2 regions of the Kocuria sp. KKT182 genome follow, and region 1 is predicted to be linked to the other one. Evidence: riboswitches for the same ligand, from Rfam matches in the RefSeq annotation. Region 1 holds a riboswitch; the other holds the start of a gene.
The links. Region 1 has a riboswitch for S-adenosylmethionine ahead of ACZ2G1_RS17155 (hypothetical protein). Riboswitches for the same ligand answer to the same signal wherever they lie in the genome.
Positions count from the first base shown of each region.

Region 1 (3,503 bases):
GGGCTCCGGCCCGTTGATCCTCCAGAACCGTCGTCGGGCTGCGCCCGGCGGCGGTTCTGTCGTCGTACCCGCCGAGCAGCACCGGGAGGAAGCGCCGTGACCGTTCCCGATCCGCTCCCCGCCGCGGAGGAGCCGGAGGACCCCTTCGTGGTGAACCGGGTCTCCGACGCCGAGCTGGACGTCTCCGTGCCGTTCGAGGTCGAGGCCTCCGAGTGGGGATTCGACGGCTCCGCCGACGAGGCCGGCGGCGGCTGGGGCTCGGCGGGGGACTACGGCCTCGAGTGAGCACCCCGCGGGTCCCACCGGCGCTCCGGACGTCACCGTCCTCCCGCACGACGGAGGCCGCAGCCCGACGGGCTGCGGCCTCCGTGCGCTCCTGTCCGCCGGCTATGCCGACAGCGGGAGGGACGAGGGGTGGAGCTTGAAGAACGGGTGCCGTCCGGTCGCCGCGAGGGCTCCGGGAACGAGGAGCTGGCGGTACTTGGCGCACCATTGCGCCGTACCCTCCGTGTGCTCCGCCGCGGCGGCCAGGTCGTCGGCCTCGGGGCTCAGGTACTCCTGCACGTCCCCGTCGGTCGACGTGAGACGGACGAGGTGGAGATCGGGGAGGGCGGTGACGGTCACGTCGATCCACTCCTCGCGCTGGTCGGTGGTGATGGCTGTTCTTTCTTCGGACATGGTCATGTTTTCTCCTGACGTTCTTGCAGGCATCCGATGGCGTTGCCCGCCGCTTCGTCATCCGATCCACCCGGGAACATCGGGTTGGCGCGCAGCGGGTCGGAGCCCCTCCACGGTTCCGCCGGGGATCGTCGATCTCCGGCCGAGGGCGTGGACGCCGCATCTCGAGAAGCAGGTTCAGGCTACCCCGCGGCACCGACACCTCGACAAGCGAGTCGTGAGTTGTGTCACTGAAACGTAATGCGCGGGGCCGTCGCCTGCGCCGTCCCCGGTCCTACGGGACCCATTCCAGCGCAACGATGTGTCGTCGAGATGTCCGGGCGGTGACACCCCGGGGAAGGCCTGTGCACAGGAGGGGGCACCGGATCCGGCCAGGTCGCCGCACGCGGACACTGTTCGGCCGATGTGGTTCAATGGGGAGAGCTTCAAGAGACCCGGTCGGCAAGCTCCGACTTGACCGGGCACCAACCCCATGTTCACGGGTGGTTCGGATGACGAAGCGGCTCGCATCGCCGCAGCAGCGGTACCCGGTGCGAGCAAGAGCGCACGAAGGATCCCGGTCATGTCCGACCCCCGCCACTCCGCCGCCCGCACGGGCGCGTTCCCCCAGCCCTCCCACGCCGTCCCGGCCACCGGGGACGGGACCCGCCGCGACCCCGCGCCGAGCGTCCCGGCGATCAGCGTCTCCGCCATGAGCGTCGAGGACTACGCCCGCGTGGTGCAGGTCCGCACCGAGTTCGTGGACTTCCTGCTGGCTCCGGCCCGCGGGGAGCTCGCCGCCGCGGCCTGAGGCCCGCCGCCGTGGACCTCCTCCTGGACCGTTCCGTGCTGCTGGGGGTGCGCACCCCGGAGCGCTGCCCCGAGCTGGCCGAGGTCCTGCGCCGGCACGGACACCGGCGGCTGTTCCTGCCCGCCACGGTGCTCGGGGAGCTGCTCGCCGAGCGGCCCGACGAGACGCTGTGGGCGGAGCAGCTCGAGCTGCGCTTCCCGGGCCGGGTCCTCCCCGCGGACGCCGCCGTGGCCCGGGCGTGGGGAGCACTGGCCGCGACGGGGGCGGCCGACCCGCTCGCCGGGCTCACCGCGGCCACGGCCCTGGTCCACGGGCTGACCGTGCTGACCGCGGAGCCGGGGCGGTACGCCGGCACCGGGGCGCCCGTACTGGATGCGTCCCCCGCCCGCCGGTAGCCCTCAGACGGCCCGGCGGTGCCGGCGGCTGCGCCCCTGCCCCTGCGCCGAGAGCGCCACGGCGCGCTCGTAGTGCTCGAGCAGCTGCCCGACCAGCACGTCCCACGTCCGGCCCTGGACCGCCGCGTGCGCCGCGACGCCGAACGCGGCCCGCTTCGCCTCGTCGCCCAGGAGATCCGCCACGTACCCGCGCAGCGCCCCGAGATCGCCCGGGGGATAGAGCCAGCCGGTGCGGGACCGGTCCACGAGGTCGAGGGGACCGCCCCGGCCGGTCGCGACCACCGGCACCCCCGAGGCCATGGCCTCCTGGATCGTCTGGCAGAACGTCTCGAACTCGCCGGGGTGGACGAACACGTCGAAGGACGCCATGATGCGCGCCAGGTCGGCACCGCTGCGGCGCCCGGTGAAGTGGGCCTGCGGGAGCCGGCGGCGCAGGGCGTCCTCCTCCGGGCCCGAGCCCACGACCACCAGGCGGGTGCCGGGCAGGTCCGCGACCGCGGAGAGGTCCTCGACCTGCTTCTCCGGGGCGATCCGGCCCACGTAGCCGACGATCCGCCGGCCGCCGCCGACCTCCTCCCGCCACCGCTCGTCCCGGTGCCGGGGGGAGAAGCGGGTGGTGTCCACCCCGCGCCGCCACAGGTGCACGTCCTGGACGCCGTGCTCGGTGAGCTGCCGGACCGCCGCGGTGGACGGCGCGAGCGTGAGCGTGGCGAGGTTGTGCATGGAGCGCACGTGCCCCCACAGGAGCTGCTCGAGGAACGGGGCCCCGTACTTGGCCGCGTAGCCGGGCACGTCGGTCTGGTAGACCGCCACGCACGGCACCCCGAGCTGCTGGGCCGCCAGGATCGCCCGGCGGCCCAGCACGAACGGGGAGGCCACGTGGACCACGTCAGGCCGGAAGCGCTCCAGCTGCCGCCGCACCCGGGCCACGGTCCCGCCGGCCACCCGCACGGCGGGGTAGCCGGTGAGCGGAACGGCTGGCAGCCGGTGCACCGGCACCCCGTCGAGGTCCTCGACGACCTGCTCCGCCGGGCGCCCGAGCGGCGCGGGTTCGTAGGAGGGCGCCACGACCACGACGTCGTGCCCGCCGGCGACCAGCTGCTCGACGACCCGCAGCACCGAGTGGGTGACTCCGTTGAGGTGGGGGAGGAACTGCTCGGCGACCACGGCGACTCTCATGCTCCCGAGCCTGCCGGGGCCGGGCGACCGGACGGCGAGCGGGGCGTGGCCCGCCGGTGAAGGCGCCGTGAAGCCTCGGCCGGGGTGCCGCCCGGGCGTGGGAGGATGGTCGGTGATGAACTCCCAAGGCCTGTCCTCCCCCGCTGCACGCCCGGACCGCCGGGGTGTGCCCATGCCGCTGTGGCTGCAGGGCGTGCTGGAACTCGGCTCCGTGGCCGTGGTGTCCTACCTGCTGGTCCTGCTGACCGTCCTCATGGTGTGGCTCGCCGACGGCTTCGACACCCTCGGCCTGACCGGCGGGTTCGTGCTCTCCGGTCACGTGTGGCTGCTCGCCCACCTCACCCCGCTCCAGGTGGCCCTGGACCCGGGCGCAGGGCTGCCCGCGACCACCGGGACGCTCAACCTCGTCCCGCTCGGGCTCACCCTGGTGCCGTTCGCCCTCTCCTGGCACGCCGGGAGAC
Region 1 covers NZ_CM145757.1:3,701,522-3,705,024, forward strand. Annotated here, with positions in the region: gene ACZ2G1_RS17145 (hypothetical protein) at 97-285, shown strand; gene ACZ2G1_RS17150 (hypothetical protein) at 388-684, opposite strand; SAM riboswitch class IV at 1,102-1,227, shown strand; gene ACZ2G1_RS17155 (hypothetical protein) at 1,241-1,468, shown strand; gene ACZ2G1_RS17160 (PIN domain-containing protein) at 1,480-1,863, shown strand; gene ACZ2G1_RS17165 (glycosyltransferase family 4 protein) at 1,867-3,042, opposite strand; gene ACZ2G1_RS17170 (cell division protein PerM) at 3,158-3,503, shown strand, end outside.

Region 2 (3,503 bases), 1.8 Mb from region 1:
GAACCCGGTCTGCGCCCCGGTGGCCGCCATGGCCGCCCGGAGGTTGCGGACGTCCGAGGCCACGGCCTCCTGTCCCGTGTAGGTCAGCGGCCCGGTGATCTTGGGCTGCGTGGTCGAGGAGCGCCCGGTGAGGATGCCCGACGCCGGGTCCTCGTACGCCTCCCGGAAGCGCTCGCGGTCCCGGCGGTCCGGGAAGCTCGTGAGCACGATGTGGCCGGGCGAGGAGCGCCTCTTCTCCGTGGACGCCCACCGGTCCTCGTCGGTCGGGGTGAGCCCGCCGAGGCGGGAGAAGGAGTAGTTCCACCACGCGCCGTAGTCGACCGCGCTGGACATCGTGTGCCCGTACTCGCCGTCGTTGACCACGTCCACGCCGATCTCGCGCTGCCGGCGCACCACGTCCTCGACGCCCACGGCGAGCTCGTCGGTGAGCTGCTCGAACGTGATGGCGCCCTCGGCGTGCCGCTGGTTGGCCTCGAGCAGCCGCGGGGTCCGCGGCAGGGAGCCCACGTGGGTGGTCTGCACGTGGTCGGTGTTCTGCATGGTCATGCGTGTCCTCCTGAGGGTCTGCGGGAAGGTCGGGGGCCGGTCAGGACCAGAGCCGGCGGGAGGCGAGCTCGGCCCCGCGGGCGAGGGTCTCGAGCTTCGCCGCGGCGATCTGCGGGTGGATCCGCCCGCCCAGGCCGCAGTCGGTCGAGGCGATCACGTTCTCGCGGCCCACCTGGCGGGCGAAGCGCTCGATCCGGTCGGCCACCAGCTCCGGGTGCTCCACCACGTTGGTGGCGTGGGAGACGATCCCCGGGATGATGATCTTGCCCTCGGGCAGCTCGTGGTCCTGCCAGACCTTCCACTCGTGCTCGTGCCGGGCGTTGGCGGCCTCGAAGCTGTAGCCGCCGGCCCTGATGGAGAGCATGAGCTCCACCAGGTGCTCGAACCCGAGGTCCGTGGTGTGCGGGCCGTGCCAGGAGCCCCAGCACAGGTGGAAGCGCACCTGCTCCTCCGGGATGCCCTCGAGGGCGTAGTTGAGGGCCTCGACCCGCTTGCGGGTGAACGCGAGGTAGTCCTCCACGCCGGGCTCGGGATTGACCTGGTCCCAGTTCTCCGCGATGGACGGGTCGTCGATCTGCACGATCAGCCCGGCGTCGGTGATCGCCCGGTACTCCTCGCGCATCACCTCGGCGCAGGCGGTCAGCACCTCGTCCTCGTCCGCGTAGTGGGTGTTCTCCAGCCGCGCGCACGAGCCCGGGGACAGCGCGGCGAGGTAGCCCTCGCTCGCGCCCGTGGCCTGCAGCCCGGCCTTGAGGTTGCGGATGTCCGCCTCCAGCGCCGCGTGGCCCGTGTACTCCAGCTTCCCGGTGATCTTCGGGAACGGCGCCTGCTTGCCCGTGGTGATGCCCGAGGAGGGGTCCGCGTACGCCTCGTGGAAGAGCCGGCGGTCCCGGCGGTCCCCGAAGCTCGTCAGGACCACCCTGCCGGGCGAGGAGCGCTGCGGCTCCTGCTCCCACAGGTCCACGTCGCCGGGGGTGAGGCCCGAGATCCGGGCGAAGACGTAGTGCCACCACGCGCCGTAGTCGACCTCCGCGGCCATGACGTGGCCGTACTCGCCGTCGTTGACCACGTCGATCCCGAGCTCGCGCTGTCGGCGGACCACGTCGACCACCGAGTCCTGCAGGAGCCGGTCGTACTCCGCCTCCGGGACGGCCCCCTTCGCCCGGTTGGCCTCGAGCAGCGCCGGGGTGCGCGGGAGGGACCCGGCGTGGGTCGTGCGGATGCGGTCGGCGCTTCGCAGCATGGGTCGTGCGTCCTTTCCATCGGTCCTGGCGGTAGCACCGGAGGCGGGACGGGGATGCCGTCGCCCGGGTTGCTGCGGCGTCGTCGAGCCAGATCTCTCGGCCGCTCTGGATGGTGACCCTGTCATCCAAGCGCACCCGTGCGCGCTGCGCCATTCGGCGCCCGGATGACGGACATGACGCCGTGTGACGCGACCCGGCGCGCACTCCCGGGCGGAGCTGTCCTTCGCGAACATGGCCTGGATCACATACCGTGGCGGTGATCTGTGCCCCTCACCCCGCGGGCACGACGGACCACAGGAAGGACCCCCATGTCCCAGACGCCCCAGCAGCAGGACCTCGAGGGCCGCACGGCGCTCGTCACCGGTGGCGCGAGCGGCATCGGCCTGGCCGCCGCCCGGGCCCTCGCCGGCTCCGGCGCGCACGTGGTCGTGGCCGACGTCGACGAGGCCGGGGCGCAGCGCGTCGCGGACGAGCTCGGCGGCCGCGCGTGGGCCGTCGACCTGCTCGACACCGCGGCGCTCGCCGAGCTGAGCCTCGAGGTCGACGTGCTGGTCAACAACGCCGGCATCCAGAAGGTCGCCCCCCTCCAGGAGTTCGACCCCGCGGACTTCCACCGGATCCTGGTGCTGATGCTGGAGTCCCCGTTCCTGCTGGTGCGCGCCGCGCTGCCGCACATGTACGAGCGGGGCTGGGGGCGCGTCATCAACGTCTCCTCCGTGCACGGGCTGCGGGCGTCCCCCTACAAGAGCGCCTACGTCTCGGCGAAGCACGGCCTGGAGGGGCTGTCCAAGACCGTCGCGGTGGAGGGCGCGGCCCACGGGGTGACGAGCAACTGCATCAACCCCGGCTACGTGCGCACCCCGCTCGTCGAGAAGCAGATCGCCGACCAGGCGAGGGTGCACGGGATCCCCGAGTCCGAGGTGGTGGAGCGGATCATGCTCGGCGAGACGCCGATCAAGAAGCTCGTGGACCCGGAGGACGTCGGCAGCCTGGTCGCGTGGCTGGCCGGACCGCACGCGTCCATGGTCACCGGGGCCTCCTACACGATGGACGGCGGCTGGACGGCGCGCTGAGCCCGCCCCGGGCCGCTCAGCGGTGACCCAGCTCCCGGGAGAGCCGGTGGGCCTCCGTGAGCAGGGCCCGGCCCAGGAGCTGCCGGCGCTCGCCGCTGAACCGGGGCTCGATGCCCGTGAGGCTCAGCGCGTAGACCGGCGCGCCCGTCGCGTCGAAGACCGCGGCGGCCATGCCCCAGCTGCCCTCGACGATCAGCCCCGGGTTCACGGCGAAGCCCTCCCGCCGGACGTCCGCGAGCAGCTCCCGGATCCGCTCGGGCGTGTGCAGCGGGCCCCACTCGGCGCGGGCCCCGGCCGTGGCCGCGAGGACCCGGTCCACCTCCGCGTCCGGGAGGTGGGCCAGGACCGCCAGCCCCGCCGAGGCCACGCCGAGCGGCAGCCGCAGCCCCTCGTAGAGGACGTGGGAGCGGATGGGGAAGGCGCCCTCCACGCGCGCCAGGCAGACCGTCTCCAGCCCGCGGCGGACCGAGAGGAACGCACTCTCGCCGGTGGCCTCCGCGAGCCGGCGCAGCGAGGGCCCGGCCAGCTCCCGGATCGGATAGCGGTGGGCCGCCACCGCGCCCAGCACGTACAGCTCGGGGCCCAGCTGCCAGGCCCCGGTCCCGGCGTCGCGGTCCACGAGGCCCTCCTCGGCCAGTCC
Region 2 covers NZ_CM145757.1:1,918,623-1,922,125, reverse strand. Annotated here, with positions in the region: gene ACZ2G1_RS08880 (cobalamin-independent methionine synthase II family protein) at 1-546, opposite strand, end outside; gene ACZ2G1_RS08875 (cobalamin-independent methionine synthase II family protein) at 587-1,789, opposite strand; SAM riboswitch class I at 1,803-1,906, opposite strand; gene ACZ2G1_RS08870 (3-hydroxybutyrate dehydrogenase) at 2,099-2,863, shown strand; gene ACZ2G1_RS08865 (IclR family transcriptional regulator) at 2,880-3,503, opposite strand, start outside.
Region 2: another riboswitch for S-adenosylmethionine. It lies ahead of ACZ2G1_RS08875 (cobalamin-independent methionine synthase II family protein); the one in region 1 lies ahead of ACZ2G1_RS17155 (hypothetical protein).